4 regions of the Labilibaculum manganireducens genome follow, and region 4 is predicted to be linked to each of the others. Evidence: riboswitches for the same ligand, from Rfam matches in the RefSeq annotation. Region 4 holds a riboswitch; each other region holds the start of a gene.

Region 1 (7,724 bases), 680 kb from region 4:
ACATCGCCAATGGTTTGCTGAGCAGCACCTAAACTGGGAGTATTGGTTACAGCTCCGCACATAATTCCGGTGATCACGGAAGTGGGAACATCGAAAATAAATTTTATGGTAACTGCAATAAAGAAACCTGAAATAACAATTCCTGAAGCGAGCAGGTTAATCTTTAATCCATTATTTTTAAGCGAAGTGATAAAGCGGGGACCTACCTCTAAACCAATTGAATACACAAATAGAATTAAGCCAAACTCTTTAATGAAGTGCAATACGTGAGCATCGGTTGCAGCACCCAAATGCCCAATTAACAGACCGGAAAACAGTATGCCTGCAATGCCAAGTTTAATTCTGAGAAACGATAGTTTTCCAAATAGAATACCTAAAACAGCGGCCAAACAAATGATGACAATTGTAGATGCTGTTCCTGGTGTAGTTAATAGTTCTATAATGTTCATGTTGAATTATTGGTGTTTTAAACGATATGATCTCAGAAGAAGATCATTTTTTAGTGAGAAATAAAGGGATATGAAACGTCCATGTCAAAGCGATTTTGACACACAGAGAGATGATTATCTCAGCATGGTAAGTTCCATATGGCAACTTAAAAACAAATTATAATCATATGAAAAGAGCCGGAACTCCCATCTATCTTGATACGAAGTCAGGATATTATGAATTGGCAAATGAAAGTGCCGGCTCAATTTTATTGATTTAGAGGCTAGTCAGGAATCAATAAGGAATCTTATAAACTTTTTGAAATGGGAAGTGAATATTTTTTCCGGAATAATTAGTTGCAAAGCCAAAATACATGTTGTGTTCGGTCTTTACTGCTTTCTCCATTTCGCGAGGAGTGCTGCTTACTTTTTGCATAACAATACATTTTAAATGGTAAAACTGTATGCTTTGCGTCAATCAATAAAAAACAGGAATAATAAAATTAAAAAGGAACTTTTAATTCACCAGCGAGTCCTGATTTTTAGCTTTATGTCGCGAAAGCATCAATCTAATTAAATAAGACAGGTCTCCTGGCTTTTCCATTTGCAACGCCTTCCCATTCCTGATATTGGAACAGTGGCTTGATGTTGCAAACTGTATTGGAATTACAGTTGCGCGTCAGCTCACGATTTTAACGTGATTCCCTATTAAACCCTTTTTACGGGGTATCTTAATTATTTTCGGAAGCAAAGTTATTAAAAAAAGTATCTAAAAAACAAATTTAAATTTCCTTTAAGTTGAATCAATTTGATTTTACGGACATAAAAAGGAGAGAAGTAAAGAAACTGATCGTTTACAGAGGTATGGATTTTACAAGTAATCAATTGCTGAAGTTAACTTGATTCTCTGGGATGTTGATTAAAATATTAAAGCCTTAATTGGCTTGTAATGGGAGCTGTAGGCTGTGTTACTTATTCGCGTTAACTTGCATATCTATGCTGTGAAACACTTCTGGTTTGTTTGCCCCGAATGCGATATCTTAAATATATATAATACATTTGCATCGATTTTGGTGTTCTGCTCAGGCTATCGTCTGAGGGAATGAAAAGGGAATCCGGTGAAAATCCGGAACAGTACCCGCTACTGTAAATCTCATTTTGCCATGTGCAAAATATGGTTTTTACACCGCAAGCCACTCTCAGAAATGGGGGGAAGGCTGTAAAAACTGAGATAAGTCAGGAGACCTGCCAAGTCGTAACTAAAGAACATTTTGCTTCCGGGAATCGAAGTATATGTATTGAACTTACGCGCGTGTTCAGTATTTATTATTCCAATTTCTTTGTTTGTGTAAACATTTGGCAGCAAGATGTGATGTTTTAAAATTTAAAAAACAAAACGATCATGCAGTTTAAAAATTACATTCTGATTGGCCTTTTTATATTGGTAAGTCAGAGTTTAGTTGCTCAAGTGGGGACATTGTCCGGAGCAGTCACAGAAAAGGACGGGACAAATCCTTTAATTGGTGCCAACGTTTATTTCCATGGAACAACCATAGGAGCCGCTACCAACAGCGATGGTATTATTCGTTTCGAAACTTAAAGGTGGGAGAGTACGAAATTGTTGTTTCCTATTCGGGATATGGAAGAAAAAAAGAAATTATAGAAATTAAGGAAGGAGCAAATGCTCTTGATTTTCAGTTGAATAAATCCGAGAGAGAATTGGGCGAAGTGGTAGTTACAGGTACCGGTACACCGCATCATTTAAAAAGTGCTCCCGTTCAAACCGAACTAATCAGCAGCAAGATGGTGAAGGCTGTTTCGGCATCGGGATTTGATGATTTAATGACTGGAATTAGTCCATCATTTGATTTTAGTCCGGGCAGTATGGGGGCTTTTATGCAGTTAAACGGATTAAGCAATGATTACATTTTGGTACTTGTTGATGGAAAAAGAATGTACGGAGATGTTGGAGGCCAGAATGACATCAACCGCATTAATCCTGATAATATTGAACGAATTGAAGTGGTTAAAGGTGCATCTTCATCATTGTATGGATCGGAAGCCATTGCAGGTGTAATTAATGTGATAACCAAAAAATCGAAACGAAAAATCTACGCTGAAAGCAATTCCCGATTAAGTGAACATGGAAACAGACAGTACTTCAACAAAGTAGGTTTGAATTTAGGACGTTTTTCATCTCTTACAACTTATTCAAGAAAGGAATCGGACGGGTGGCAGCTAAGCAAGTTCGAAATTGACGATGATATGGATAATGATGATCCATCGGATGATGTACTTGTTGTTACAGATGCTAAACAAGTGAATGCCTTCGAGGATTACGCCATCAGTCAGCGCTTTGATTTTGCCGCAACCAATAAACTAAGCGTATATGCAATGGGATCGAAATACGAGAAAGATGTATTGCAGCCAATTACAGTAAAAAAATATGGTTATTACTACAACGATTTTTCTTATTCGGCAGGAGCCAAGTACCTAATTAATAAGAAGGACTACATCGCTTTAGATTTTAATTCTGATCAATTTAAATACTATTACAAGTACAATCAGAATGATATATCTTCAAAATCAGGGAAAACCCTTCATTCAATAAGAGAAAAAGTTCTTAATACGGATCAAAAACGCGAAGATGTAAATCTAAAATACGTTTTTAGTCTAAAAAAGACGCATCAATTTACATTGGGTGGCGAATACGTAAACGAAAGCCTGAAATCGGAAGGTCGGTTGGTAAATGCCAAAGAAGATGCTTATACCCTTTCTGCATTTGCTCAGGATGAGATCAAACTAATTAAGAACCTCTCTTTGGTAGCTGGTGTTCGTTACGTAAAGCACAAAGAATTTGGGAATGATTTTACACCCAAATTATCCACACTTTACAAATTCAACAATTTTAATTTTAGAGCAACATATGCAAAAGGTTTTAAGGCTCCAACATTAAAAGAGTTGTATTACCATTACGAAAAACCAGGGAATCTCTACTTGGGAAATACTGATCTTGATGCGCAAAAATCTGATTATTATTCTTTTTCGGCAGAATACATTGTTTCAAAATTATCGTTTAGCTTATCGGCCTATCAAAATAGTGTTGATGATATGATTGCCTACCAAACAGTTGAAACAAGTGCTGCAGATAAAGCCGATGGAATTAAAAAAACACGTCAGCACTACAACATTGGAGAAACAAAATCAAAAGGAATCGATTTCCTTTTTAATGTGAAAGTTGGCGGAGGCTTTACTCTTGGCGGGGGATACTCCTATGTAGATGCTATGAATGAGACAGATGACATTCGTTTGGAAAATGTGGCTCAAAATTATGCCAATTTCCGTTTGCTGTATGACAGAAACTGGAAAGATTATGCTTTAAACGTAAGCTTGATTGGCAGAATTCAGGATGAGAAATTTTATGAAGGTGAAAAAAATGCCGACGGGTACAATTTATGGAAACTAACAACCTCACATCGGTTTACAAGTGCAGGAACATCTCTTGAAATAACTGCCGGAGTTGATAATATTTTCGACTACGTAGATGACAGTCCTTACGGATCTCATTACGGCACTTTAAATCCGGGACGAACCGTATTTATTGGCTGTAACATCAAGTTTGCAAAATAGAATACACATTTATCTGCATAAGGCAAATTCCCTGAACTGTTTAAAAATTAGAAATTCCTGATCAGGGGATTTGCTCTTTGCCAATTTTGATACCCTAACATGAGCAGATTTAAAAATATTACCCTCCAAATTCACAATCTATCAGGAAGTGTACTCAGCCTGATGTTTGTGATTTGGTTTTTATCAGGTTTTGTCCTGATTTTCGCAGGTTTTCCTCATGCTTCAAAAGAGGAAAGGTTTCTGCATCTGTCTTTTTTAACAAAGTCTGACTTTGATTCCATTCAAGCTCCTTCAGAGAGTTTTTCAGGTGAAATAGAATTAGAGAAAATGAATGGAAATCCGGTTTACAGAGTTTATTCCGGAAGAAAATCGCAGAAAGTATACAATGCTGTTTCTTTGAATGAAAGTGAAAAAGCAACAGAAAAAGAGGCAGTAAATTTAGCAGAGGATTTTACGGGTGCTAAGCTTCAATCAGTTGAAAAGATTGAAGAATTAGACCAGTGGATTCCTTGGGACTACTACAATCCCTTGCTTCCTGTCTACAAATGTTATTTGAATGATAAGGATCATACGCGGATTTACATTTCTGAGAAAACAGGCAGTATCATTCAGGAAACAACAAGAAAAAGCCGTTGGGCCGCACGACTGGGAGCCATTCCTCATTGGATTTATTTTAAATCGCTGCGCCTGCAAAAAGGACTTTGGTTAAAGGTGGTGGCCTGGATTTCTTTTCTGGGTATTCTGGTAAGTATTACGGGTTTAGTGGCAGGCTTTATTCGTTTGAAGAAAAGAAAGAAAAATTCTCTGTGGACAGAATTTAGTCCTTACAAAAAGTTTTGGTACAAGTGGCATCACATTACAGGTTTTCTGTTTGGCTTTTTTGTATTCACGTTTATTTTGAGTGGTTTTTTCTCTGTTGTCGATATTCCCAAAAGCCTGGTGCCGGTACATGCAAAAGTTTCTGCCGCGAAGGTATGGAATCAGAAACCTGATGCGAAACAGCATGCAGCAATATCAATGTCTGATTTATGGAATGCTGTTAAAGGTGAAAAACCGATCCGGAAAGTAGTTTGGAAAACCGTTATGAATCAAGCCTGTTTCTGGGTATACAGGGATCAGTTTGAATTGCCGGATGTGTATGTTGCCGGAGCTGATGGCGTTTTTGCAAAATCGGATTATTCCGAAAAGGAAATCAGCAGTTGGTGCAAAACTGCATTTGCAGGCACCAATTACGATCTAAAAGAATTGAACGAATTTGATGCCTACTATCAAAAAAACGGGATGTGGGAACGCCCTTTGCCGGTATGGCAACTGAGCTTGCACGATGCCGATCATACCTGCATGTACATTCATCCGAAAACGGGAGAAGTCATCAAAAGTTACAACAGCAGCGACAGAGGACGCCGTTGGTTGTACAAATCTCTTCACACTTTGGATTTCCCATTTTTAAAACAACACGAATGGTTAAGAAAGTTCTTGCTGTTATTCCTTTCGTTGGGAGGAACCGTAGTAAGTGTATCAGGCTTTGTGTTGGGAATAAAATGGATCCGGAGAAAAGCTAAAAAATCACTGCCGGTAAGGTTGAAGCCGGTTAAAATAAAATCCAATGATTAAAAAAAATCAGTTCAGTAAATTTTTAAAGACAGGCTTGTTCCTGCTCCTAATAACATTTTCATTTATGGCTGCAGCTCATACAAAAAAAGCGAATAAAACAGGAATTCTATTGGTCTCCTTTGGTTCCAGTTATCCCGAAACCCGGGCAACCTTTCAACACATCGAAGAGGAAGTGAAAGCCACGTTTCCAGATTTGGAAATACATTGGGCTTTTACATCAAAAATTATTCGCAATAAACTTCGCTCACGCGGCGAAACTATTGATTCGCCTGCCGAAGCTCTGGCAAAAATGGGAGAGGAAGGTTTTACGAATGTGGCGGTTCAGTCTCTGCATGTAATTCCCGGAGAAGAATATGAAAATTTGAAAACAACGGTGGAAGCATTTTCAGGAATGCCAAAAGGAATTGATCTGGTTCAATTAGGCAAGCCTTTGCTTTATCATCAAAATGACATTGAAAATTTAGGTGATGTTTTGCTGCAAAATTTGCCGGAAGGAATGGTGGAAGGCGATGTACTTGTTTTTATGGGACATGGCACGCATCATCCGGCAAATGTATATTATCCGGGAATGCAGTACTATTTGTGGGAAAAAAATCCGAATGTATTCCTGGCTGCAGTCGAGGGATATCCTGAATTGAATCAGGTGATTGAGAAGTTGGAAACCCGAAAGGTAAACAAAGTGTGGTTGCTTCCTTTTATGACTATTGCCGGCGATCATGCCCGAAACGATATGGCGGGTGAAGAGGTAGAAAGCTGGAAATCAGTATTGGAAGCCAGGGGATACAAAACAGAAGCAGTTTTGAGAGGAATGGCAGATCAGGATGATGTGGTTCGCATTTGGATTGAACACCTGAAAGAAGTACTGGTTGAACTCAAATCAAAAAAATAAACTTTGGGAATTAAGAACAGGATCTGCAATTACAGCAGCATTCATTCTAAGCACTAAATCAAAATTTATGGAAAGGAAGGCCTTTATTTTTAGTAACATACTACTTCTTTTATTTTCACTAAGCAGTTGTAAACCAAATGCAAAAGAGATTCGATCAGAATCTGGGAAGTATCAGAAGAAGGAATTGAAGTATGCTAAAGGGTTTGAGATTTTTAATTCCGATAAGGATCAGGTTCTAAGAATTTATAATGGCAAAGCGAATGACTCAACTTATCAGGAATTTAAATTGGTGAGAGAGAAATTGGCAGGAGATAAGAGTCCGAATACCATTCAGGTTCCCTGTAAAAAAATCATCTGTTTGTCGTCCACTCAACTGACCTACTTTTTTGCATTACACGATATTAACCGCATTGTGGCAACCAACAGCAGCCGGCACTTGTTTCATCAAGGCATCAACAAGCGAATTGAAGATGGAAATGTGAAACGGGTTGGAAAAGAGGGGCACTTTAATACCGAATTGATTGCAGGATTAAACCCTGATTTAATTATTGTTTCCCCCTACAAATCGGGTGGTTACGATGCCTTGAAAAATTTGGGTATTCCGTTGGTTCCTATGGCGGCTTACGATGAAAAATCACCCTTGGGGAGAGCCGAATGGGTAAAAATGATTGCACCCTTTGTTGGAAAGGAAAAGCAGGCCGATTCTTTGTTTCAAAAAATAGCCTTTCGATATGATTCCCTTAAAACCCTCACTGAAAAAGTGAAAATACGACCAACAGTATTCTCAGGAAAAATGAAGTCGGGAACCTGGTATGTGCCGGGAGGCAAGAGTTTTTACGCCAATTATTTCCGCGATGCCGGAGCCAAATATATTATTGAGGACGATAAACAAGGAGCTTATCCTTTGGGGTTCGAAAGTGTTTACACCAAAGCTGCCAATGCCGATTTTTGGCGGATTCTGGTTCCCGAACCCTTAGGTTTCGGGCGTAAAGCACTGATTGAACAAGACGTTCGTTATGCTGATTTTAAAGCCTATCAAGAGGGAAATGTAATCATGTGCAACATCAGAGAGAAACCCTACTATGAGCAAAATGCCATGAAACCGGATGTGATATTGGCAGATTACATTCATTTCTTTCATCCCGATTTGCTGCCCAATTACA
Region 2 (7,724 bases), 690 kb from region 4:
AAAAATATATTGAAAGTCCTAAACACATCGAAATACAGGTATTGGCCGACCAGCATGGAAATGCCATTCATTTATTCGAACGTGAATGTTCCATTCAGCGCAAACATCAGAAATTAATGGAGGAAGCTCCCTCTGTTGCTGTTTCCGATGATTTGAGAAATAAAATGGGAGAAATGGCTCTTTATCTTTGTCGGAAAATTAATTACCACACACTGGGTACGGTTGAATTCTTATTAGACAAAGATAATCGTTTCTATTTTCTGGAAATGAATACCAGAGTGCAGGTTGAGCATCCAATTACCGAGGCAATAACCGGAATCGACTTAATTAAGCAACAGATTAAAACAGCAGTTGGTGAAAAACTGGAACTTCGGCAAGGCGATATTCAAAGAAAAGGCTGGGCAATTGAATTGCGTATCAATGCCGAAGATGTGCAAGCCGATTTTTCTCCTAATCCGGGAATTATTGATAGAATGGAATTTCCTGAATGCAGTTTCCTGCGCGTGGATACAGGTTTTGAAAACGGCAAATTAATTCCTCCCAGTTACGATTCTATGATAACTAAATTGATCATTACAGGAGAGAACAGACAAGAAGCCATTGAGCATGCGTTAGCGGTAATTGAAAACACGGTAATAAAAGGTGTAAAAACAACAATTCCATTTTTTAAACTGGTGCTCAATCATCCTGATTTTATCAATGGATCATACAACACATCGTTTATATCGGAAAAGCTCGGTAAACCTTTCTTTCAGGAACAGGATGAAGAAAAAGCAGCTGCTATAATGGCTCTTCAGGCTTATTTAAACGAGAAACAAAAAATCGAAAGTAATTTGACTCACAAGGAGGATTCTGCGTGGGCTGCAAAAATGAGAAATAAACTTTTTTAGCCATGATTACACTTAAAAAAAACAAGAGCTTTGTGCTTTCCGGAGATCAATCGTACAGCTTAAAAACACAAAACTATCAGGTACTTTCTTCCCGGTCAAAAAACGATAGATTTACAATAAAAGAAAAAGACAATGAATCTATCATTCAATACAAAGACAAAAATTTCATTGGTGAAATCGCTGAATTAAAACAGAATAAATGTACTGTATTAGTAAACGGAAACACCTATAACTTTACAATTGATACCGAAGCTACTTTTCAAAGAAAAGAGAAACTTCGTAAAAATAATCTCATCAAACTCAATTGTAATTTACTTGCTCCTATGCCGGGCAAAATTACAGAGGTATTAACAGCTGAAGGATGTATAGTAGAAAAAGGAAGTCCTCTGGTGTTGCTCGAAGCAATGAAAATGCAGAATCAGATATTGGCCGCGCAAGATGGTACAATATCAAAAATCCTGGTTAAAGACGGAGATAGTGTAATGTCCAATCAGGTTTTAATCGAAATAGACTAGTTTTGGCAATTAGTTACATCCCCCACCCAAAGGATATTCCTTTACGGCGGGGGATTAACCACAAACTAAAAAAACTTATATCAATTAATCAAGCTGACAAATATTACCATTTAAATCCTTGTTGGATTTAATGATCTCCTCTACCTCCAAATGAGTATAGCCTGAATAATTTACAAAAGATGAATCCAATACTTTTACCGCTGAAAACGACTGTAAAGTGTATTTGTAATCTCCTTTAAGTACTTCGCACATTTTACGAATATCGGTTTCGGAATGACACTCCCGAATTAGTGTTGTTCTAAACTCAACAGCAATCGGCGAATCTTTGAGAATAGCAATCGACTTTTTTACATTCATCAGCTGAATTTCTGTAAACTGATTGCCAACAATCCCTTTATATGCAGATAATTCGGGCACTATCTTCAAATCCATTGCCACATAATCAATCAGATTCTGCTGCATCAGGATTCTTACAAGCTTGGGATTGGTTCCATTCGTATCTAATTTTACAAATAGTCCCAATGCCTTCACTTTGCGTATAAATGCGACCAAATCTGGCTGAACAGTTGGTTCACCTCCGGTAATAACAAGAGCATCGATGAATCCCTTCGCTTTTTTTAAATAATTCAATACTTCAGTTTCATCAACTGAATCTCCCATGGGGTGATATTTCGAAATCAGCTCCCAATTGTGACAAAACCTGCATGCCATATTACAGCCTTGAGTGAAAATCACCGAAGCCATCTTTCCAGGATAATCAATTAAGCTGTTCTTTATAAATCCAGATATTTGCATTGAAATAAATTAGATTAATGAAAATTAATTTAACCTACGACCAGCTCTTCAACCTCAACATGAGCCTTTTTGTCAAATAATTTTCGCTCCTTAAATTCCTGTCTTTTGCCGTCGTTCCATTGATGTATAGGACGCAGATATCCAACAATTCTTGAGAACACTTCACATTCCGTCCGTTGACCGGAATTTGCACATTTAGGACACAATTCATGTTCTCCGTAAATGTATCCATGCTCGTGGCAAATACTAAATGTTGGAGATAAGGTAATGTATGGGAGATGGTAATTATTGGTTATTTTTTGCAGCAGCAACTTCACGGCATCAACAGAAAGCTGCTTTTCTCCAATAAAGGTATGAAATACAGTTCCTCCGGTATATTGTGTCTGCAGCTTGTCCTGCAATGTTAAAGCTTCGAATAAATCATCGGTATATGCAACCGGAAGCTGCGAAGAGTTGGTATAGTAAGGTGCCGCTCCTTTTCGAAAGTTCTCCTGATTGGCAACAATAATATCACCGTAAGTTTTGGTATCAAGCTGAGCCAAACGATAAGTTGTTCCTTCGGCCGGCGTTGCTTCCAAATTATAGATGTTACCTGTTTCCTCCTGAAAACCAACCAGTTTTTGCTTCATAAAATCAAAAATCCGAAGCGCAAAAGCATTTCCTTCTTCCGAAACCAAATCGCTTCCAATAAAATTCAGACAACACTCATTCATTCCAACAATTCCGATTGTTGAAAAATGATTTTGCCAAAATTTACCATTCTTATTTTTTAGATGACGCAAATAAAATTTTGAATAAGGGAACAAGCCTTTTTCTGTTAAATTTTCAATCATTTTTCGTTTGATCTCCAGACTATTTTTTGCCAAATTCATCAGATGCTCCAAACGCTTAAAGAATTCAGCTTCGTTACTGGCTTCGTAGCCCAAACGAGGTAAATTTACAGTTACCACTCCAACCGAACCAGTTAACGGATTCGCACCAAACAAACCGCCTCCACGTCGTGCCAGTTCACGTTTATCCAAACGCAGCCGGCAACACATACTTCGCACATCATCAGGCGACAAATCAGAATTTACAAAATTTGAAAAGTACGGAATTCCATATTTAGCGGTGATTCTCCAAATGTTTTCATACGCTGGTTTATCCCATTCAAAATCGGATGTGATATTATAAGTTGGTATCGGGAAAGAAAAAACACTTCCATTGGCATCTCCTTCTTCAATTACCTGCGCAAAAATTTTATTAAAGAGATCCATCTCAACCTGAAAATCCCCGTAAACTTCGTTCATCAATTTGCCACCAATAATTACCGGCTGATCACTCATAAATTTTGGAACATTCAAATCCATGGTCACGTTGGTAAACGGCGTTTGAAAACCTACCCGGGTAGGAACATTCATATTATAAAGAAATTCCTGAAGAGCCTGTTTAATCTGATTTTCATCCAATTGATCGTACCTTATGAAAGGAGCCAATAAGGTATCGAAATTCGAAAATGCCTGCGCTCCGGCGGCTTCTCCCTGCATGGTATAAAAGAAATTGACCACTTGTCCGAGAATGGTACGGAAATGTTTGGCCGGCCGGCTAACCAATTTGCCCGACGCGCCTTTAAAACCAGTAAGTAAAAGATCTTCCAAATCCCACCCTACACAATACACACTTAAAAATCCAAGGTCGTGAATGTGAAACGCTCCTTTTTGGTGAGCATCTCCAATTTCCTGCGGGTAAATCTTATTCAGCCAATATTGAGAACTCACAATGGTCGAAATGTGTTGATTCAATCCCTGCAGAGAATAAGAAGAATTTGCACTTTCTTTTATTCTCCAGTCCTGAAGATTCAAATAATCGTCAACCACATTTAAATTGGAAAATAATTCCTTGGTATCGCGAGCCAATTCATGTTGTTTCCGGTATAAAATAAATGCCTTCGCAACTTCAAACAAATCATATCTGAATAGAGTTTTCTCTACCAAATCCTGAATTTCTTCTACATTGGGAATTCCCGAAAAATCAATCTCTTTCATGACCTGACTGACACAAAATTCGATTAGTTCAACGCGTTCTTCACCTACTGCCTGAAATGCTTTATTGATTGCACTTTTAATTTTATCAGGCTTGAATTTAACAACCTGACCGTTTCTTTTCCGAATTTGAGATTCGGATACACTACCATTCATTTTCATTCTTGTATTTTTTAATTTTTTTGAAAAAAATGATAGCTTCTGAGGAAAATATAGAATAGGAAGATACACCGAATTGTGTATCCTCATTCTCTGCCTTTCTCCCGAAAGCTACGAATAATCATTACAGGCAGGTCTTCTGGCTTGTCCTCTTTTGGTTTGCCTTCCCATTTTTGCTGAGATAAAACAGTGGCATAAAAAACCAAAAAACATGAGGACTTACAGCTGCGGGGACAGCTCACGAATTAAACGTGATTCCCTATTATTCCTTTCGGAACCTATAAATCGATACAATAGTAAGAAGAAAAAATATGATAATCAATCTGAGTTATTAACAGTTGTTGGTCAATAAGCTATAAAAGAGCAAGAACCATGGTTAATTCTTTTTTCAGGAAAGAATATCCTCAATAAGGAAAGCTCAGTAAATTGGATTTATCTACTATTATGCAAGGAAGTATTTGAGAATTCATCTTATAAATGAGATTTGAAGTGACCCAAATTTGTATCCAACTTTTTGAATTGATCTTAACGAAAAACATCACATACAAATTTGTCTAAGTATAAACTAAGCACAAAAATACATAAGAACAGGTATAATAAAACCAATTATCATTAACCAAACACCTCTTTTCTTAAATCCATTTTTCCCTTTCACCATAATAGCTCCGGAAATGGCAAAAAAGATTAATACAATAGCGTAAATAATCGCTATTGAAGAAAATCGTTTACCTGAGTTGTAATGAACGTCATTCACAAATTTGTAAACAGGTACTTTCTTAAATGTGGTTAGCTTTATTTTACCATTGTAAGGATGATATTCCCCTAATCCACCTTTAACGTAGATATTGTAAACCTCATCAGCTGGAATGACACGTGTTAATTTTGGAGCATCGCTAAAGCTTTCCCTCCAGTAAGTTTTTAACTCATCAGGTCTTAGGTTGGCTTCGGCATCCTTCTCCATTACGATTTCGCGATAAGATGGATCTTGTTCTCCTTTTTTTAGGACAAGCAAAATACCAGAAATCGCATAAATCAAAGTTAATCCTATAAATAAATAGCCAAGATCTCTATGAAGAGACCTTATGCTTTTATTCAATTTTTTACTATTCCACAATTTCATAAGAAGTTCCGTCTACAAAATAAACTGAATAAAAATTTCTATTTGCCTTTTTCATCCATTCGCGCATTTGATTAATATTTGTCATTTCTGAGGCACAATGTTCTCCCCCTTCTTCGGCATCTTCTTTAGCCTTTACTTTTGCTTCCCAATCGTTAATAAACTTTTCAGATAAACGTTTCTCTTGAAGCGTTCCTTTAACCGCAATCGTAGCTCCCGATAATTCTCTATTAAAACCATTAATCTTACCTGTTGCTTCCACTCGTAAGGAAAGTTTACCAGTTTCATCCAACAAAATAGCTCTGCGTCCTGAATGCGCACAAACGTGCTGTACCATTCCTGTAAAGAAAACCTCTTTCCCTACATTTTGCTCGGCCGTTTTCATTACCTGAGCAATAGTTTGGGGCGCAAATTCCTTACTCCCTACTTGTTTAGCTTCTTGTTTTTTATTGCTTTGATTACAAGAAACCAATACACTTAAAACAACAAATGCTGTAAATATTAACTTTTTCATTTCTAAATTGTTTAACGATTAAATATAATGTTTGCGATAAAACCATAAATACCTGTAATTGCAATCCAAACCACTGAAAACAATTGTATTTTTTGTTTCCGATATCTCGTAATGAAAACAAATACCAATGTCAGTAGTAAATTGGTTAGTAATACCCAATAAGATCCAAAATAAACCATAGGTTTGATGTATTTGGTATTGGCATTTGTAAATCCAACTGCGAATGGTAAAATAAATTTACTATAAGCAGATTCTGAAATATCCTGCTTAAATGTTACTTCATCAACCACCTGTTTTGTATCTGCATTAAGAGCTAAAACTGTTTTCCCTTTCGATGATATTACATTGATATTCCAGAACAAAGGATTTGCCATAATTAACAATTGATCTTTATTGATATCGAAAGCTGGTGTTGGAATTTCCTGCAGTTTGTAAGCATCAGTTGTGATAATGTATAGCCTTTTATTTGTATCAAATACAAAGGCATAAAAGCTTCTGTCGTCTGGCTCCATGGTTAAAATGTACTCAGGGACTACACCTGCAGGCAAAGAAACTTTCCTTAAAAAAGGCATTGCATTCACCATTTTTAAGTGGAAAACCTGATCATCATTATCGACAATAAAATAGCCTTCGTCATAAGCTTTTCGTGTTGAAGGATTACCCGCGGCCATTTTAGCAGGAAATCGAAAACCCCTTTTCTCAAAAATCTTATTAAAACATTGACTTTTTTCTTCATTTACCCGATTGGTTTCGGGATTGATAAATTCAATTTTAGAATTTAAACGAAAAACATCTCCTGGCATTTCTATTCTTACACGTCCCGACATGGATTCAAACAACGTGTATAGAGGAATGTGAGGTTTATTTTTATCTGCCGGGGTTATTTTAAAGAAGAATTTCTTAAGTTTTACATCATTAAGATTAATTACTTTACCATCAATACTTTTGGGCATTCTTCCGTCTGCCATTAATTGTCTGGAATAAAACATTGGCAGTATACTGTCGAATTCTGATTCAGAATACACTCTATTGGTATTCATGTTTTTGCGAATCAAACGTTCCTCCTTATCATCAAAATCGATAGTGCAGAAAGCTTTGTCAACAGAACTATAATAAGTAAATATATTTTTTGAAGCTGTATCGGTAACCAGATGATAAGATTTAGGCAGCAACCATGCTAATAGCAGGGTGCCTAAAACAATTATTAGATAATTTATTGAATATCTATTTTTCATGCGTTTCTATTTTCTAATTTGCAGCATACTACTCTCATGATTATTAATTCACTCACTTGTGTGAATACATTGAATCATTTGATTTTACATGCCTTTTTATATCTATTAAAAGCGAACATATTAATCCTGTATTCCAACTTTAAAACGCTGAACCGATAAGTAGCCAAACGGTAAGACATAAAATGGAATAATAACAACACTTAACACTACAAAACTGTATGCTCCGGGGAAATCGGTCAGATAAAACAATTGAAGGCTTGCAAACATGATTAAAGTATTGAAGATCCTTCGTTTCCAACTTGGCTCCAAACAAATCCATGACATCATTGCATAAGCCACTAATCCGGCAATATACCATGGCAGCAAAGTATATACCATGCTCCCGGTTATTTCCACAGGAAAATAAATTCCAGAGAATGTCAAAAGTATTAGTAAGTGAAGTGCAAAAATTAGCATCAGCAATGTCATTCCAAATCCT
Region 3 (7,724 bases), 790 kb from region 4:
CTGCTTTTCATTCACTGTACTTTTAATGACGGGAATTAATTTAAAAGTCTTGCTAAAGAATTTCAAGATCGAAAGAATATTGCGGCCTCAAATTAGTTTTCTGATTTGAGGCCAATTTTTTTGTTGGTATTTGTTTTATTTATCTTTACGAAAGGTTAAATCATGAAATAAAAATATTTAATCATGAGAAGAAAACTTGATCAACATTTATTAGATTCAATGAGTAAGAATCTGGGAAATTGGCATGGACCATTTTATTGCAACCGAAAAGATCCACGATTAATTGTTCCAAAATACAATCCGATGTTGGGGTGGACTTTTAATTTTGCAAATCCATATACGTATCTGATTGCGATTGCAATTGTGTTAATTATTGTAGGTTCTCAACTATTTTAGTTGTTCTACATTCATATAAATATCCTTACTCAAAAAGGTTATTCATAATTTTGGTAAATCAATTTTCTCCATGGAATTTGTTTTATATTTAGTTTTCTTAATTGGACACTTGATGATACGATTCCGGCGCTTTCTTATTTTTATCATATTTGTATTTACTACCACAGTCACGTTTGCCCAGTCGGGAGGTAAAACGGTTTCTGAACTTTTCTCGGAGGTAGAAATTTCGAAAAAGGTAAGATTGCTGGGAGATAGATGCTGGAGTTTGCGGGAAATTAATTCTGATTCTGCAATTATTCTTGGGCAGCAGGCTTTGCAATTAGCTATTCAATATGATATAAAAAAAGAATTGCCAAGACTCTACGGGTTTATTGGAGTTGTTCAATTGCACTACTTATACAAAACGAAAGAATCAATTCCATACTTACACCGGGCTTTGGAGTATAGTCTGCAGCAAAAAGACTCAGTGCAGCTGGCTTATTCGTATAACAATTTAGGGGATTTATATTTATTAACTGGAAATATACCGTTGGCCTTAAAATTTTCCGAATATTCATTGCAGATATTCAATATTCTTAATCATTCTGCGGGAAAATCATATGCTTACGTGAATATGGGTCTGGTACATCGTGAGAAGAAAGATTTTGATTTGGCATTGGAATATTTTGAAAAGGCAAAATTATTGTGGAAGGAGTTAGGAAATGAATTGGGGATGGGGTCGGTTACCTTGGAAATTGCACGGACTTACGAGGCAAAAGGAGATCTTGATGTTGCAATGAAATATTATCAGCAGTCTTATCACAAAAGTCTGGGTTCAAGTAATGTAAGATATGCTGCGTTTTGTCTGTCTGGAATGGCTAATATATTGTATCTGAAAAAGGAGTACGATAAAGCATTTGAATATTATCAGAAAGCATTGAAATTAAATCAGGAGCGCAGGCATAATTTTGGTTTGGTTGATGATTATATTGGTTTGGCTCTCATTTATGCTCATAAAAAGGAGCGGACTAAAGCAGAAACTGCTCTTCATAAGGCATTGAATATAGCCAATAAATTAGGATTAAATGCCAAAATCTTAAAAACACATAAAGCATTTGCTGAGCTCTATCAAATTATTGATGATCAGTCCAAAGCGATTGAAAGTTATAATCATTTTTCATTAACGTATGATTCCATTCTTTCTATTCAGCAGTTTGAGATTATTGAAGAGATGCAAAATAGATTTACGATTCGGCAAGCTTTATCCGAAACAGAGCAGGAATTGGAATCCCGAAAATTTCAAGAATCATATTTAGTGATCATTATCATTCTGATGCTGATAATTGCTGTTGTTCTTTATTGGCGCTATCAGTCACAGCGGAAATTAAATCTTCAGTTAGCCGAAATTAATCAGACAAAGGATAAATTATTCTCAGTAATTTCTCATGACTTGAAAAATCCTTTTAATTCGTTAATCGGATTTAGTGAATTATTATTGGAAGATAGTAGAGAAGGTGACTATCAAAATACGGAGAAGTTTGCCGGTTATATTCATCAGTCATCAGTGGAAGGAATGAAGTTGTTAACCAATCTATTGGATTGGTCGAGATCACAAACAGGGGCTATTTCGTATTACCCAACACCAATATCATTTGATCGGCTGTTTGATGAGTTAAACAGTTTTTTTGAATCAGAGCTGCAACAGTATAAAATAAAGATTGAATTCCACAATTTAATTGAAGAAGAGGTTATGGCCGATCCAGATATTCTCCGAGCAATTTTAAATAATTTAATTTCAAACGCCATTAAATACACAAATGAAGGAGGTTTGATTAGATTGGATGCGGCCAGAACAAAATCTCATGTTAATATTAAAATAAAAGACAATGGCACCGGGATGCCGCAGGAAATTATGGATGGATTGTTTGATAATTCAAAAACAACAAATAGTACTCAAGGTCTGCACAAAGAACAGGGTACAGGTTTGGGATTAAGTATTTGTTCCGAATTAATTAGAATTCACAAGGGAACAATTAAAGTGAAAAGCGAATTGGGAAAGGGAAGTACTTTCGAAATTGAGTTTCCTGGTTAAAAAGAAAGAATCATTTTAACATGATATTAGAATAAAATTCAGGAGATTTTCTATGTTTTGCGGCAGACTCGTAAGCCAATTGCGCCAAGAGCAGATAAAGAGAGAAACTGACGACGCTTCATTGATACAGGTTAAGGTTTGGGGGCTTTAATGTATTAAAAAAAGAATTATTTCAGGATTTATGAAGTGGAATTATTTTTAGTGTTGCAGTGAAGTATAAGATAGGTCAATAAGCTTATTTTTAGGCGTTTGGGTGGGGTGTTATTTATTTCATGAAAATACAATCGATTAAGCTATTTGGTGAAAATTGAATACCAATGTTGTTTTTTTTATAACTTGCGTATGTAGTTTGTGTTAATTCAACCTTAATATTGAGCTGCAACGGACAAATAAAACCATGATGAAACAGTATAAAAGTTTAACTTTTCCTGCACTTTTTTCGGAAACGGCAGCGAAATTCGGCAACTGTAATGCAATGGCCCTTGTTGGGCAAACTCCCTTTACTTATAACGAGGTTTATGCAAATATTCAAGCCCTGCTTGCTTTTTTTGAGAAGTTGGGAATTAAACCAGGTGATAAAATTGCTCTGTTGAGTACGAACATGCCTAATTGGGGCATGGCCTACTATGCAACAACTTTTATGGGTGCAGTTGTTGTTCCAATGTTACCTGATTTTAGTCAGTTTGAGATTGAAAATATTTTAAGCCATTCTGAAGCAAAAGCTGTTTTTGTTTCGACAGGTTTGCGCTCTAAAATTGAAAACCTTAAAATTGAAACCTTACAATCGATTATTGCGATTGAAGATTTCAATTTAATTCATACAAATGAATCTTCACCGAAATTTGATCTTTCTGAAAAACCAAAGCAGGATTATCAGGTTTGTGAGGATGATATGGCTGCAATTATTTATACGTCTGGAACAACAGGCAACTCTAAGGGGGTTATGTTGTCTCATAAAAATATCTGCTCCAATGCTATTCTGTCAAAAACAATCCATCCTATAGATGAAACGGATCGTTTTCTTTCAATTTTACCTTTGTCGCACACCTATGAAAATACTTTGGGATATGTGATTCCTATGATTGCCGGTTCCTGTATCTATTATTTAGGAAAAGCTCCCGTGCCTTCATTGTTATTGTCAGCATTTAAAGAAGTGCGGCCAACCATCATGTTTTCGGTTCCATTGATTATCGAGAAGATTTACAGGAGTAAAATTTTACCGTCGATTAATGGGAAAGCCATTACCAAATATTTATATAAAATTCCGTTTTTCCGCAAGAAGCTGAACGCAATTGCCGGAAAAAAATTAATGGAAACCTTTGGTGGTAAATTAACTTTTTTTGGTATCGGCGGAGCTAAATTGAACTCTAAGGTTGAACTGTTTTTGCGTGAAGCAAAGTTTCCCTATGCTATTGGTTATGGATTAACTGAAACGGCACCATTAATTGCAGGATGTGGTCCCGCAATTACTAAATTTCAATCTACAGGGCCTGCTTTAGTCGGAGTTGAGCTGAAAATCAATAATCCTGATCCTGTTACTCAAATTGGAGAAGTATGGGCAAAGGGTGATAATGTGATGATGGGTTACTATAAAGAGCCGGAAAAAACCAAGGAGGTTTTAACAGAAGATGGCTGGTTTAAAACCGGCGACTTGGCAAAAATGGATAAAGACAATTATTTATATATCGAAGGTCGATTGAAAAATATGATTGTTGGATCAAGCGGAGAAAACATTTATCCGGAAGAAATAGAATCGGTAATCAATAACTTTAAACATGTAATAGAGTCTGTAGTTATTGAACAGAAAGGAAAATTGGTTGCAATGGTTCATTTTAATTATGAGGAATTGGAACAGCAATATCAACATCTTAAAAAAGAGGTGGGGAATTATGTCGATGACACTGTTGATGAGTTAATGAAGGAATTACAGGTTTATGTGAATTCACGTGTAAATAAATTTTCGCAGGTTCAGTTAGTGATCGCCCAAATTGACCCATTTCAAAAAACGGCAACGCATAAAATAAAGCGGTTTTTATATCATTAGAAACAAAAAAGACTATTAAGAATAAATTTCACCCCAAATGTTACACCTAACATTTGGGGTGTTTTTTTTATGATCTGAAAATTTCTTGTTCTTTATGTTTTTAGACAGAAATAAGATCTTACTGTAATTGTTATTTAGATGATAATCAGTGTTTAATGGTGGATGATTTGCTTTGGTTTTTTACATTCATAAAATAGATTGTTAGTATCTTGAATTAATATTGATACATTTGTTTCGCGATTTGGCAATATCATATCACTTGATGTAATATTAAAGAGGGAATCCGGTTTGAGTCCGGAACTGTACCCGCAGCTGTAATCTCTATACCAAACTCGGTTGCATGATGCCACTGTATCTTATGGAAGATATGGGAAGGCGCAACAAGAGGGAGAAAGTCAGAAAACCTGCCTAAAAGCAATTTTGTTTAATCGACACTTTCGGGACTAAAAGTAAGATTATGAAGAAAATTACTAAATGTGTGCCTACATGGCATATTATGCGTGGTTCATTATTGCGGAACCAATTTTCCAATTTTAAATCAGTGCAAGATGGCTCTCTGTTCATCTCGTTTTTTGATAAAACGAACTGGTTGAATTTCCAATCAATTAAAGAAGTGATGGTTGAAAAATGCCATTTGCAAAAAATTAATTTTTGGAGTCAGTTTCTATTCCCAATTAATACAATTTAATAATTCAGCTTGTTGTTCGCAACAGGTTAGAATTGATGTACTATAAATTAAAGGCAAACATCCGTTTGAATGCTTTAAAAATAAGATAACATGATAAGTGAAAGAGGTAAAGTGTTTGGAGTGGCCTTAGGTCCGGGAGACCCTGAGTTAATTACGGTGAAAGCTTTGAACTGTTTGAAGAAATCAGAGAAGATTTACTATCCGGCAACGCAATCATCAAAAGGGAATCAGGATAGTTTTTCATTGGTGATTTTGAAACAACTGGATGTAGAAGAGAACAAGTTTGTGCCCATTACAGTGCCGATGAGCAAGGATCGATCGGCGGCCGAAAAAGCATATGCAGATTTGTTTCGGAAAGTGCAGAAGGATGTTAAGGAAGGCAAACAGGTAGCAGTGGTGAGCGAAGGAGATATTTCATTTTTCAGCACATTTTCCTATTTACTTGAAGATTTCAGGAAGAATAGTGTCGATTTTGAGATGATTCCGGGAGTTCCGGCTTTTATTTTGGGAGGATCAGCAGGAAAACTGGCATTGGCAACTCAGAACGATAAATTATTAATAGCTCCGGACATAGAGAATGAAGAGGAACTGAAATCTTTGCTGGAGCAGAACCAAACTGTCGTTTTGATGAAGTTATCAATGGTTCGTGATTGGATTAAAGTGTTCATTCAAAATAGTGATCTGAAGTTCTTTTACGGTGAATATTTAGGAACTCAAAAGCAGTTTACCTGCACCGATATGGAAAGTTTGAAGGACAGGAAGATTCCATACTTCGCCATTTTAATTTTTTACGGAAATAAATAATATATCATGCCAAATAGATTAGGAAAAATAACCGTTGCAGGCCTTGGACCAGGAAGTCCGGATCTGTTTTTAAATCCTGCAATAGATGCAATAAGAGAAGCCGATGTGGTGATTGGATACAAATATTATTTTCAGTTCATAGAATCATTTCTGAAAGAAGGAACAGAATGCATGGATACGGGAATGCGTCAGGAAGTGCAGCGCGCCGAAAAGGCATTTGAATTGGCTGAAACAGGGAAAGATGTTGTTGTGATCAGCTCTGGCGATGCCGGTATTTACGGAATGGCATCGCTTGTTTTCGAGATGGCTGAGAAAACACAATCGAAAGTAGAGCTAAAAGTTATACCTGGGATTTCTGCTTTTCAGGCTGCGGCTGCAAAATTGGGCGCACCGTTAAGTCACGATTTGGTGATTCTTTCCTTGTCGGATTTACTCACCAGTTATGCTTTGATCGAGAAGAGAATAAAGGCAGCTGCTATGGGCGATTTCGTAACTGCAATTTACAATCCCAAAAGCAATAAAAGATATTGGCAATTGTATCGCTTACGCGAACTGTTTTTAGAGGAGAGAGAAGATACTACACCAGTTGCTGTTGTACGCCAGGTGGCTCGTGCCGAGGAACAAATTACCTTGACAAACCTACGCGATTTTGATCCTGAAATGGCAGACATGTTTTCACTGGTGATTGTTGGGAATTCACAAAGCTATATTTCAGGTGATCGGTTTATTACACCACGAGGATACTATAATAAAGAGGAGCAGGAGGGAAGACCGGGTCCTTTGATTATGCAGGAAAGCTTTCGAACCATTGCTGCAGAATTGAAAGAAATGGATTTGCCCTTGGAAACGAAATGGATTCTTTTGCATTGCATTCATACTTCGGCAGACTTTGAATTGGCTGAGATTTTGAAAGTACAGAACAATGCAGCTCCAAAATTAAATGAATACCTCCAAAAAGGAGGTGTAATTATTACCGATGTTACTATGGTTCAGTCGGGAATTCGCAAGAAAGCCTGCGATAGAATGGGCGTTGAGATCAAATGTTATTTGCACGATCCCCGCACCATGGAATTGTCCGAAAAACATGGCATCACCCGTACTCAGGCGGGAATTCGTTTGGCAGCAGAGGAGCATCCGGATGCATTGTATGTGTTTGGAAATGCGCCAACAGCCTTGATCGAATTAACTGACTTAATGAGAAGTAAAAACATTCTACCAGCCGGAATCATAGCTGCTCCGGTTGGATTTGTGAATGTGAAGGAATCAAAACACAGAGTGAAGAGTTTTACAGATTTACCTGCTGTTATTATTGAAGGACGAAAAGGTGGTTCAACATTGGCTGCAACCATTGTGAATGCCATCTTAAGCTTGGAAGACGCTTACGATTTAAAACCCGGGAGAGATGTTTAATTTTTACATCATTGGAATACCCGACCGAATGGAAGTGAATCTCTCTGATGAGGTGAAGGAGGTGCTGCAAAATCATCACTATTTCTCGGGAGGAAAGCGCCACAGAAATTTGGTTGCTTCTTATTTGCCTGAAAATGCCAAATGGATTGATGTCGTTATTCCATTGGAGGGAAGCTTTCTGGTTTACGAGCAGATTGATGAACCCATTGTGGTGATTGCATCCGGAGACCCATTATTTTTTGGTATCGGCAACACGATCAAGTGCCGTTTTCCGGATACAAAAATAAAGGTGTACCCTTATTTCAACAGTT
Region 4 (7,724 bases):
GGACGTAAAACCACCAATAGCTGTAGGTTCAATGTAATTCACATCCTGATAATGATCGAAATAACAATGAGATCCAGGTGTCATTATCACATCGTGCTTTTGTTTTGCAGCCTGAATACCTCCTGCAGTTCCTCTCCATGACATAACGGTTGCCTCAGGAGCTAATCCCCCTTCCAATATCTCATCCCAACCAATAATCTTACGATTTTTACTGATTAAAAACTTCTCTATTCGCTGAATAAAATAAGACTGCAGTTCATGTTCATCTTTCAGTCCTTCCTCCTTAATTCTTTTCTGACACAAAGGACATGCTGCCCAGTTTGACTTTGGGCATTCATCGCCACCAATGTGGATGTATTTAGAGGGAAATAATTCAATAACCTCCAGCAAAACATTTTGCAAAAATTCAAAAGTAGTCTCTTTCCCTGCACAATATACATCATCAAAAACGCCCCATTCGTTCTCCACCTCAAAAGATCCTTGGTTACAAGCCAGTTCGGGATAAGCTGCAAGTGCAGCCACAGAATGTCCAGGCAATTCTATTTCAGGAATAACTGTTATGAATCGTTCCGACGCATATTTTACAATCTCTTTAATTTGATCCTGAGTATAAAAACCTCCATACCTAATCCCATCCTTCTCAATTCGCCACGCACCAATCTCTGTAAGTTTTGGATATTTTTTAATTTCTATTCTCCAGCCCTGATCCTCGGTTAAATGCCAGTGAAAAGTATTCATTTTATACATTGCCATTAAATCAATATACTTCTTGATAAAATCAACAGAAAAGAAGTGACGGCAAACATCCAAATGCATTCCCCGATACGGATACCTTGGCTCATCCAATATCTTTACGTAAGGAATTTTCAACTCAGTATTTAAAGGCACCAATTGCAAAAGGGATTGTATTCCGTAAAAAAAACCTTTGCCCGATTTTGCCTCAATCAAAACTCCTGTAACATCAACAATCAAAGAGTATTCTTCTTCTCCCCAATTGTTATCAGTAGCTTTTCTAAAAATAATTTTATTAGATGCCGGTAACTTTCTCGTTATCTTTTTAGGAATTTCAACACCTGTAAATTGATTTATCTGATCGCACAAATAGGAAAGTAAAATCTCTTTGTCTTCCACTTCGTTCGAAAAGAATATTTTCACATCTTCTTTTAACAATAAACTACCCTTATCATTAATAATTCTTGATGGCTTTGGAATTATATTCACAGAATTACTTGTTTGTGCAGTGGAAGTAAAGGAATTCATAACTTGTGCGCTTACCAGCAACAAGAACAAAATAGAAGTTCTCATAGAATCAATTGATTAATTGTTTGTATTCGGCTTTTTGGAGATATAAAAATAAGTAAATAATTGATTGTCCTCCTATTATTCATTAATAAGCATAAAAAAAGTGGCATTCCTAACATGGAGTGCCACTCATCTCTTATCATTTTTTTTGTTAATATGAAAATGTTGTTGAATTAGGCATCGCCCCAACAGTAAATTCTTTTAATTTGCTGCCTGCAGGAGAGTAAACAAGTACTTTTCCAGGATTTGTTCCTTCACACAACCAAAGGTTTCCATTAACAGGATTCACATCCATACCGTAGAATGTTGCATCAATAAACTTAGATGTTGGTAAAGCTGTATCGGTAATGTTCATTGCGTAAACTGCATCAGACATATAATAAATTGATTTTCCATCTTTCGAAGCACAAATATTTTTCAGAGCAAATGAAGTAATATTTGTTAACACATAAGATGTTACTTCACTGTTTGTAGTATTAATTTTTGATATTCCGGCATCATCAATTCCAACTACATTCCAATTTCCATCATAAGAAGTAACACCTGCACAATATACCCAAACATCACCATTCGCATCTTTAGCCATATCTTTTGGACAAGATTTAACCGTTATTGTCTCCACTACTTTATCGGTATCAACATCAATTACCGAAACAGTGTTGTCGTCGTTCGACCATCCGCCACTGTTTGCAACATATAGCTTAGCACCTGAAACAATCATTTTTTCCGGTCCTGCACCAACTGCAATCTGACCAGTTTTAGTCATTGTTTTTAAATCAATAACGTAAACCTCATTATTCTGTTTTGCGTAATTAGCATCAGCTCCGTTACCATTTGAAACGTAAGCCTTTCCATTTGCAAAAGCAATTTCTCTAGGATAAGATAATCCATCAATAGTCGCGTAATGTACAAAATCGGAAGCAGTAACAACTTCAACATAACCAGCACCGCTTCCTGTTGTCACAACAATATATGCATATTCACCATTTATAGCCATCGATTGAGGATATTGACCTAGAGTAACACCACTATTTACTGATGAAAAATAATTATTGGTTACCTCATTATTTCTATTGATCATTGTAACTGAACCATTAGAGTTACCTTCGTTCAATACATAAAAATAGCCAATCTGCTTTTCACCAATACTAATATTAAAAATACCTGTCAATATATTGTCTCCATCTGTAACTGTAAAAGAAAACTTATCAGTTAAAGCTTGGCTTCCGTCGTGTACATATACAATTTTAGAAGCAGCTATATCAGCCTGAGTAAAATTTACTACAGAAGTTGTAGGATCTGAGGCATTTGCAAGAATACCATTCTCTGGAGCAATTGTTACAGTATATATAATATCAATATCATCTGTATCAGTATCTACAACATTTAATTCTGATCCTGTAATAGCTACTGCAGCACTATTTTCAAGAACAATACCATTATTCACCGACAGATTCGGCATTGCATTATCGTCGTCATCAGAACACGATACGAATAAAGAACTTGCAATTAACAGTCCTAACGTAAGATTCAAAAACTTTTTCATAGCTAATTAATTAAAAAATTACATTTACCCCAAAATAATAAGCTCTGCCAGGCATGGGGTAAAACCTGACAATTTCATATGATTCATCCAACAGATTTTCAACTCTACCCGTCAGTTTTATTTTCGCAAAACTGGTATCGAAACGATATCCTCCATTTAAATCTATCAGCATGTTTCCATCAACCTGATCTCCTTCCCAGGTATTGGTATTGGAGCGAACCGTTCCAAGTATTCCAAACTCCCATTTTCCAAACAAATAATCCGAAGAAAATTTGACTATGTGATGCGGACGATAAGCCAATGTTTTCTTATAGTTATCGCTTTCCTTATCATTATTGTAAGCGTCGTTACAGGCATATTTTAATGAAGTTCGAAGACTATTATTTTTGACCTTCAGAAAATGAGTCGCTTCAATATCAACACCTTGAATTACTGTTTTACCAATATTGATCGGTTTCCAAAGTGTTCCTGATCCTGGTTGCCATGCAATTAAATCATCATTAAGGGCCTTATAAGCATTAAAATCTAAAGTAATATCACCATACAATGCCTTTTGTGATAGCATCACTACTCCTAATTCATAATTCCATCCATTCTCTGATTTTAAATCAACATTCCCTGAAATATTCCAATAACGTTCATTAAATGTTGGTCTTTTATAATGTGTTGATGCTTTACTGCGAATATCTATAATAGTAGGAAATAGATGAATAAGAGAACTAAACGAATACATTTCCGGTGGATTAACCTCCGAATTCCACTCCTTAGCATAAGTAAAAATGAATGTTCCGATTAATGGTGTATACTTAGCTGCAAGTGTAGCACGCGACTCATTTTCGTGAATATTACCATCGTAATTATTGGTAATTCCTTTCAACCAATTGTATTTACCATTGATATCAACACTCCATTTATCTGAGAAATAATATCTCAAGTTGACATCATTTAACCAACGTTTCGATTCTATTTCTGAAAATATTTTATATCCCGTATTCGTTGCACTACCTCTATCGGTATACTTCAAATAATCTGATAAATACGCAGATTTCGCTTCCAAACGAAATTTACCAATCAGTTTTTTCCAACCTATATAAGCTTTAAAGGATGAATCCCGTTGTTTCTGATAGCTAATAGGAGCACCTATTCCCATTAATCCACCAATATTCTTTTCTTTTACCTGATACCAGGCTCCAAAATCAATATAGTGTTCGTTAATTTTCAAGTGCAGGTCTTGAATCGTCCCAAACGCTCTGTTTTCATTGTTATTTAATCGTTCAGTGGGCGATCCAAAATCATGAAAATCGGTGTATGAAAAATCATTCTTCCCATATTGGAAAAAAGCTTGTCCGGAATAGGAAATCCACTTATTGGAATATTTCCCAAAGAGTTTTGTTTTTGTATTTGAGAAACTGCCTGTTTCCGAATTCAGACCAACAGAAGATTTTTTCTTCCAATCGGGTGTATTTGACAATTCAATAGCACCACCCAATGTTCCAGAACCATATAAAGATCCTACGGCACCGTAAATCACCTGAACTTGATCAAAAGAACCTGCATTTATTAAGGATAAATCTGCCGAACCTGTTGTTAATGAATTAACAGGAATCCCATTCCAATTCACAGATGTATGTGTTCCTGATGCACCCCGCATCCCAGCCGTAGCAAGAGCCCCAAACGCACCATTCGAAGAAACATTTACCAAAGATGTTTTCTGAAGTAAGCTCGACAAATCCTTTCCATCGTACCTCTGAATAAGAATGGAATCAATTTGCACCGTTTTTTCAGTGGAAGAAAAATGCTGAAGTCTTGGCGCCACAATATCAATGGATTCAATCCGGATGGTATCCACACCTAAGGTTTGCGACCAAACACCAAAACTCAAAAAACTTACAATTACAGTAAATAAAAATTTCAACTTCATCTTATAATTTGATAAAGAAGAAAACACAAGGACAGAACAAAAGAAATAGATGATTCAATCGTCTTCCAAACATCTTCTCCGAATGTTTTGAAAATTAAGTTTGCATTGGCAGGTCTTCTGACTTACTCAACTTTTTCGGCCTTCCCATCCCGATTTATCGAAACAGTGGCATTGTGGTGAAAAAGCTTTTTTCTGAGCTTACAGCTACGGGAACAGTTCCGGACTTTAACCGGATTCCCTTTTCATCTCTATCTGATTCATTCAGATATATGAGAACCAATTGCATTGCAAATGTATAAAAAAAATCAAAATCAGATTTAGGAATCTCTTATTTATAAAATATTATAAAACACATTGCAAATCAACCACTAATAACCGGCAAACAATAAAAAAAGAGACATCCCAAAACTGGAACACCCCTTTTAAACTGAATAAAAATTGTTTTAGAATCGATAAGTTAATTTAGCAGTTATCGATCAACCATACATATTATAACCATCTTTTTCGGTGTAATTTTCACCAAGTAAATTTGACAATATTAGTCCCAAAATATATCTGTTTTTTAAAAAGTATGCCTTGTAAGCTTACAATTACCATTTCCTTTTTAAAAAGTATACCGTGTAAGCTTACAACTACCACTTTTCTTTTTAAAAGTATACTGTGTAAGCTTGCAATTACCATTTTCTTTTTAAAAAGTATAGCATGCAAGCTTACAATTGCTGTTTCTTTTTTCGAAAGTATGCTTTGTAAGAAAACAAACGCCATTTTTTTTTCTGAAACTATGCCATGTAAGCTTACATAGATCATTTTATTATTGGAAAACAATGCGTGTAAGCTTACAAGTTATCCTTTAGAATTTATAACCGAACTTGGCAGTTATTGCTCTACCCGACATATTGTATCCATCTTTTTCGGTATAGTTTTCATCGAACAAGTTAGCCACAGTTACTCCAAGAGTATATTTTTCTTTGAAAGTATAGCTTGCCGAATAATCAAAGACCATTGAAACCGGATGACGAAGAACTTTTTCGGTAACATTGGTTCGAACCGTATACCAATTATCTTCATATCTATGACCAATATAACGCGCATTTAAACGAGTAGAAAACCCATTCAAATTGTCAAAATCAATTCCGAAATTTGCATTGTTATCGCGAACATATCTCATAGGACTGCTCTGGTTTTTATAAGTTCCATCATCTGTTTTAATACGCTCGGTTACAGCTGCATCAATAATATGAGTGTAATTAGCATATAGTTTCAAGGAATAATTGTAATCAACCAAAGCACCAAAATCATAAGATGATTCAATTTCAATTCCATCCATATCGGCAAAATTGGCATTTTTGTAAGTTTTATACTCATCACCATTGTATGCTGTGCCATCCGGGTCTACAGAATAACTAACGATCATGTTATTATGATGTGTTTTAAAATAAGTAAAATCGAAATTAAAGCCTTTCCCAAAATTCTTATATTCAAATCCAGCATCAAAAGTATTACTTTGCTCATCCTTCAAATTTGGATTTCCCTTTGTGGTTCCATATGCGGTGGTATACAATCCTGCCTTTTGAAAAGCATCAGGAGCATAAAATGCATTTCCCCAACTGGAATGAACCGCTAATCCTTTAAGAAGTTCATATTTTACACCCACATTTTGTGTAAATACATTGTATTCCTCTGTACTTGCTTCATTCCCTAATAAATCGTCCGCTTCCAATTTCAGTTTCACCAAATCATATCTTGCCCCTATGGCAATATTCAATTTTCCATTTAAAGTATTTGTATTTATCTGACCAAAAATGCCGGTCGATACATTTTTATATTTTGGAGTAGAAGGAGCTGTAACATCACCCAAAGTATTCCAATTATTGCTTTCGGAAACATCGTTTTTATTGTCGATGCCAAAAGCAATAGAGTGCTCTCCTACTTTAAAGGCATCCTGAAGAATAAAGCCGTAATTTTTATGAATACTCTCGGTATCACCATAAACTGAATTGAAAGTGGTTGTTTCCTCTTTGCTGTGAAAAGGAGATAAACTTAGCTTATGATTTCCTATTTTTCCCAGTACGTCAGCACTTGTTGTATACTTATTCATATCTTTTGAATCCATACCATACACATGCCAAAAAGAACCTGGTGTTTCAACATCATTGGCAATAAACACCGACTGATGAATATTAATCTTCCAGTTTTCATCTAAAATGAAGCCTAAACGTGCACTTGCATTCTGTCTTTCAAATTGCGAGTGCTCCATCCTCTTGCCGTAGGTCGTTGGATCCAATATTGTTTCAGCATCGCTTTTACCAAAGAAATTCTTTTTCCCAATTTTATAATCCTTTCCTTGTTTTTGGTAATTGCAGCTTACATCAAAATCCATTGATTCAGACAAAGCACCACCGGCACTTAAACTACCCGTATACGTTTCGAAGCTTCCGTAAGAAATACTTGCATTTCCGGTAATACTTTGCGTACTCTCTTTGGTAACAATATTGATTACTCCAGCCATAGCCGAAGAACCATATTGTGCTGAGAAAGGGCCTTTTAAAATTTCAACCCGTTCTACATTCGACATATCTATTGTTGCAATATTGGTAGTTCCTGCAGGTTTGCCATCAATTAAAATCACATTGTATTTGTTTGATGTAGATGGTGCAAAACCTCTCATACTTACAGCTGAAGAAATTCCTGGATATTGAATAATATCAACACCGGTAGTCTTTTTTAGCAACTCACCCATATCAACTGCAGGAGTCGCTTCAATCATTCTTCTTGTAACCACCTCAACCTTTTGAGGAAGATCCTTCATTTTTGCATTTACACGTGATGCGTTAATCTTAACTTCTGATAAATTCAGGTGTCTCACTGCCGTTGTATCTTTGGCAGGATTTGGAATCTCATCAGCTTTTACTGCAGAATTTAATAATGACAGCAATGCAAAAGCCGTTAAAAATG

What was found. Region 4 has a riboswitch for cobalamin ahead of ACHZAX_RS07085 (TonB-dependent receptor plug domain-containing protein). Riboswitches for the same ligand answer to the same signal wherever they lie in the genome.
Region 1: it holds a riboswitch for cobalamin, as region 4 does, so the genes downstream of both, ACHZAX_RS09690 (carboxypeptidase-like regulatory domain-containing protein) here and ACHZAX_RS07085 (TonB-dependent receptor plug domain-containing protein) in region 4, are expected to answer to the same signal.
Region 2: it holds a riboswitch for cobalamin, as region 4 does, so the genes downstream of both, ACHZAX_RS09725 (ribonucleoside triphosphate reductase) here and ACHZAX_RS07085 (TonB-dependent receptor plug domain-containing protein) in region 4, are expected to answer to the same signal.
Region 3: it holds a riboswitch for cobalamin, as region 4 does, so the genes downstream of both, ACHZAX_RS10175 (hypothetical protein) here and ACHZAX_RS07085 (TonB-dependent receptor plug domain-containing protein) in region 4, are expected to answer to the same signal.

Annotation. Positions count from the first base shown of each region.
Region 1 covers NZ_CAXXEE010000003.1:2,514,386-2,522,109, reverse strand. Annotated here, with positions in the region: gene ACHZAX_RS09700 (putative transporter) at 1-449, opposite strand, end outside; gene ACHZAX_RS09695 (hypothetical protein) at 724-864, opposite strand; cobalamin riboswitch at 993-1,177, opposite strand; cobalamin riboswitch at 1,483-1,695, shown strand; gene ACHZAX_RS09690 (carboxypeptidase-like regulatory domain-containing protein) at 1,831-2,028, shown strand; gene ACHZAX_RS09685 (TonB-dependent receptor) at 2,031-4,058, shown strand; gene ACHZAX_RS09680 (PepSY domain-containing protein) at 4,158-5,672, shown strand; gene ACHZAX_RS09675 (sirohydrochlorin cobaltochelatase) at 5,665-6,561, shown strand; gene ACHZAX_RS09670 (ABC transporter substrate-binding protein) at 6,629-7,724, shown strand, end outside.
Region 2 covers NZ_CAXXEE010000003.1:2,525,548-2,533,271, forward strand. Annotated here, with positions in the region: gene ACHZAX_RS09710 (acetyl-CoA carboxylase biotin carboxylase subunit) at 1-890, shown strand, start outside; gene ACHZAX_RS09715 (acyl-CoA carboxylase biotin carboxyl carrier protein subunit) at 893-1,405, shown strand; gene ACHZAX_RS09720 (anaerobic ribonucleoside-triphosphate reductase activating protein) at 1,490-2,200, opposite strand; gene ACHZAX_RS09725 (ribonucleoside triphosphate reductase) at 2,230-4,383, opposite strand; cobalamin riboswitch at 4,493-4,677, opposite strand; gene ACHZAX_RS09730 (PepSY-associated TM helix domain-containing protein) at 4,946-5,500, opposite strand; gene ACHZAX_RS09735 (hypothetical protein) at 5,484-6,011, opposite strand; gene ACHZAX_RS09740 (DUF4857 domain-containing protein) at 6,023-7,246, opposite strand; gene ACHZAX_RS09745 (hypothetical protein) at 7,367-7,724, opposite strand, start outside.
Region 3 covers NZ_CAXXEE010000003.1:2,633,201-2,640,924, reverse strand. Annotated here, with positions in the region: gene ACHZAX_RS10190 (DUF5808 domain-containing protein) at 184-396, shown strand; gene ACHZAX_RS10185 (tetratricopeptide repeat-containing sensor histidine kinase) at 509-2,467, shown strand; gene ACHZAX_RS10180 (AMP-binding protein) at 2,868-4,511, shown strand; cobalamin riboswitch at 4,737-4,937, shown strand; gene ACHZAX_RS10175 (hypothetical protein) at 4,969-5,199, shown strand; gene cobI (precorrin-2 C(20)-methyltransferase) at 5,290-6,003, shown strand; gene cobJ (precorrin-3B C(17)-methyltransferase) at 6,010-7,413, shown strand; gene cbiE (precorrin-6y C5,15-methyltransferase (decarboxylating) subunit CbiE) at 7,406-7,724, shown strand, end outside.
Region 4 covers NZ_CAXXEE010000003.1:1,838,395-1,846,118, reverse strand. Annotated here, with positions in the region: gene ACHZAX_RS07095 (family 20 glycosylhydrolase) at 1-1,305, opposite strand, end outside; gene ACHZAX_RS07090 (cadherin-like domain-containing protein) at 1,454-2,848, opposite strand; gene ACHZAX_RS07085 (TonB-dependent receptor plug domain-containing protein) at 2,859-4,769, opposite strand; cobalamin riboswitch at 4,860-5,065, opposite strand; gene ACHZAX_RS07080 (TonB-dependent receptor plug domain-containing protein) at 5,620-7,724, opposite strand, start outside.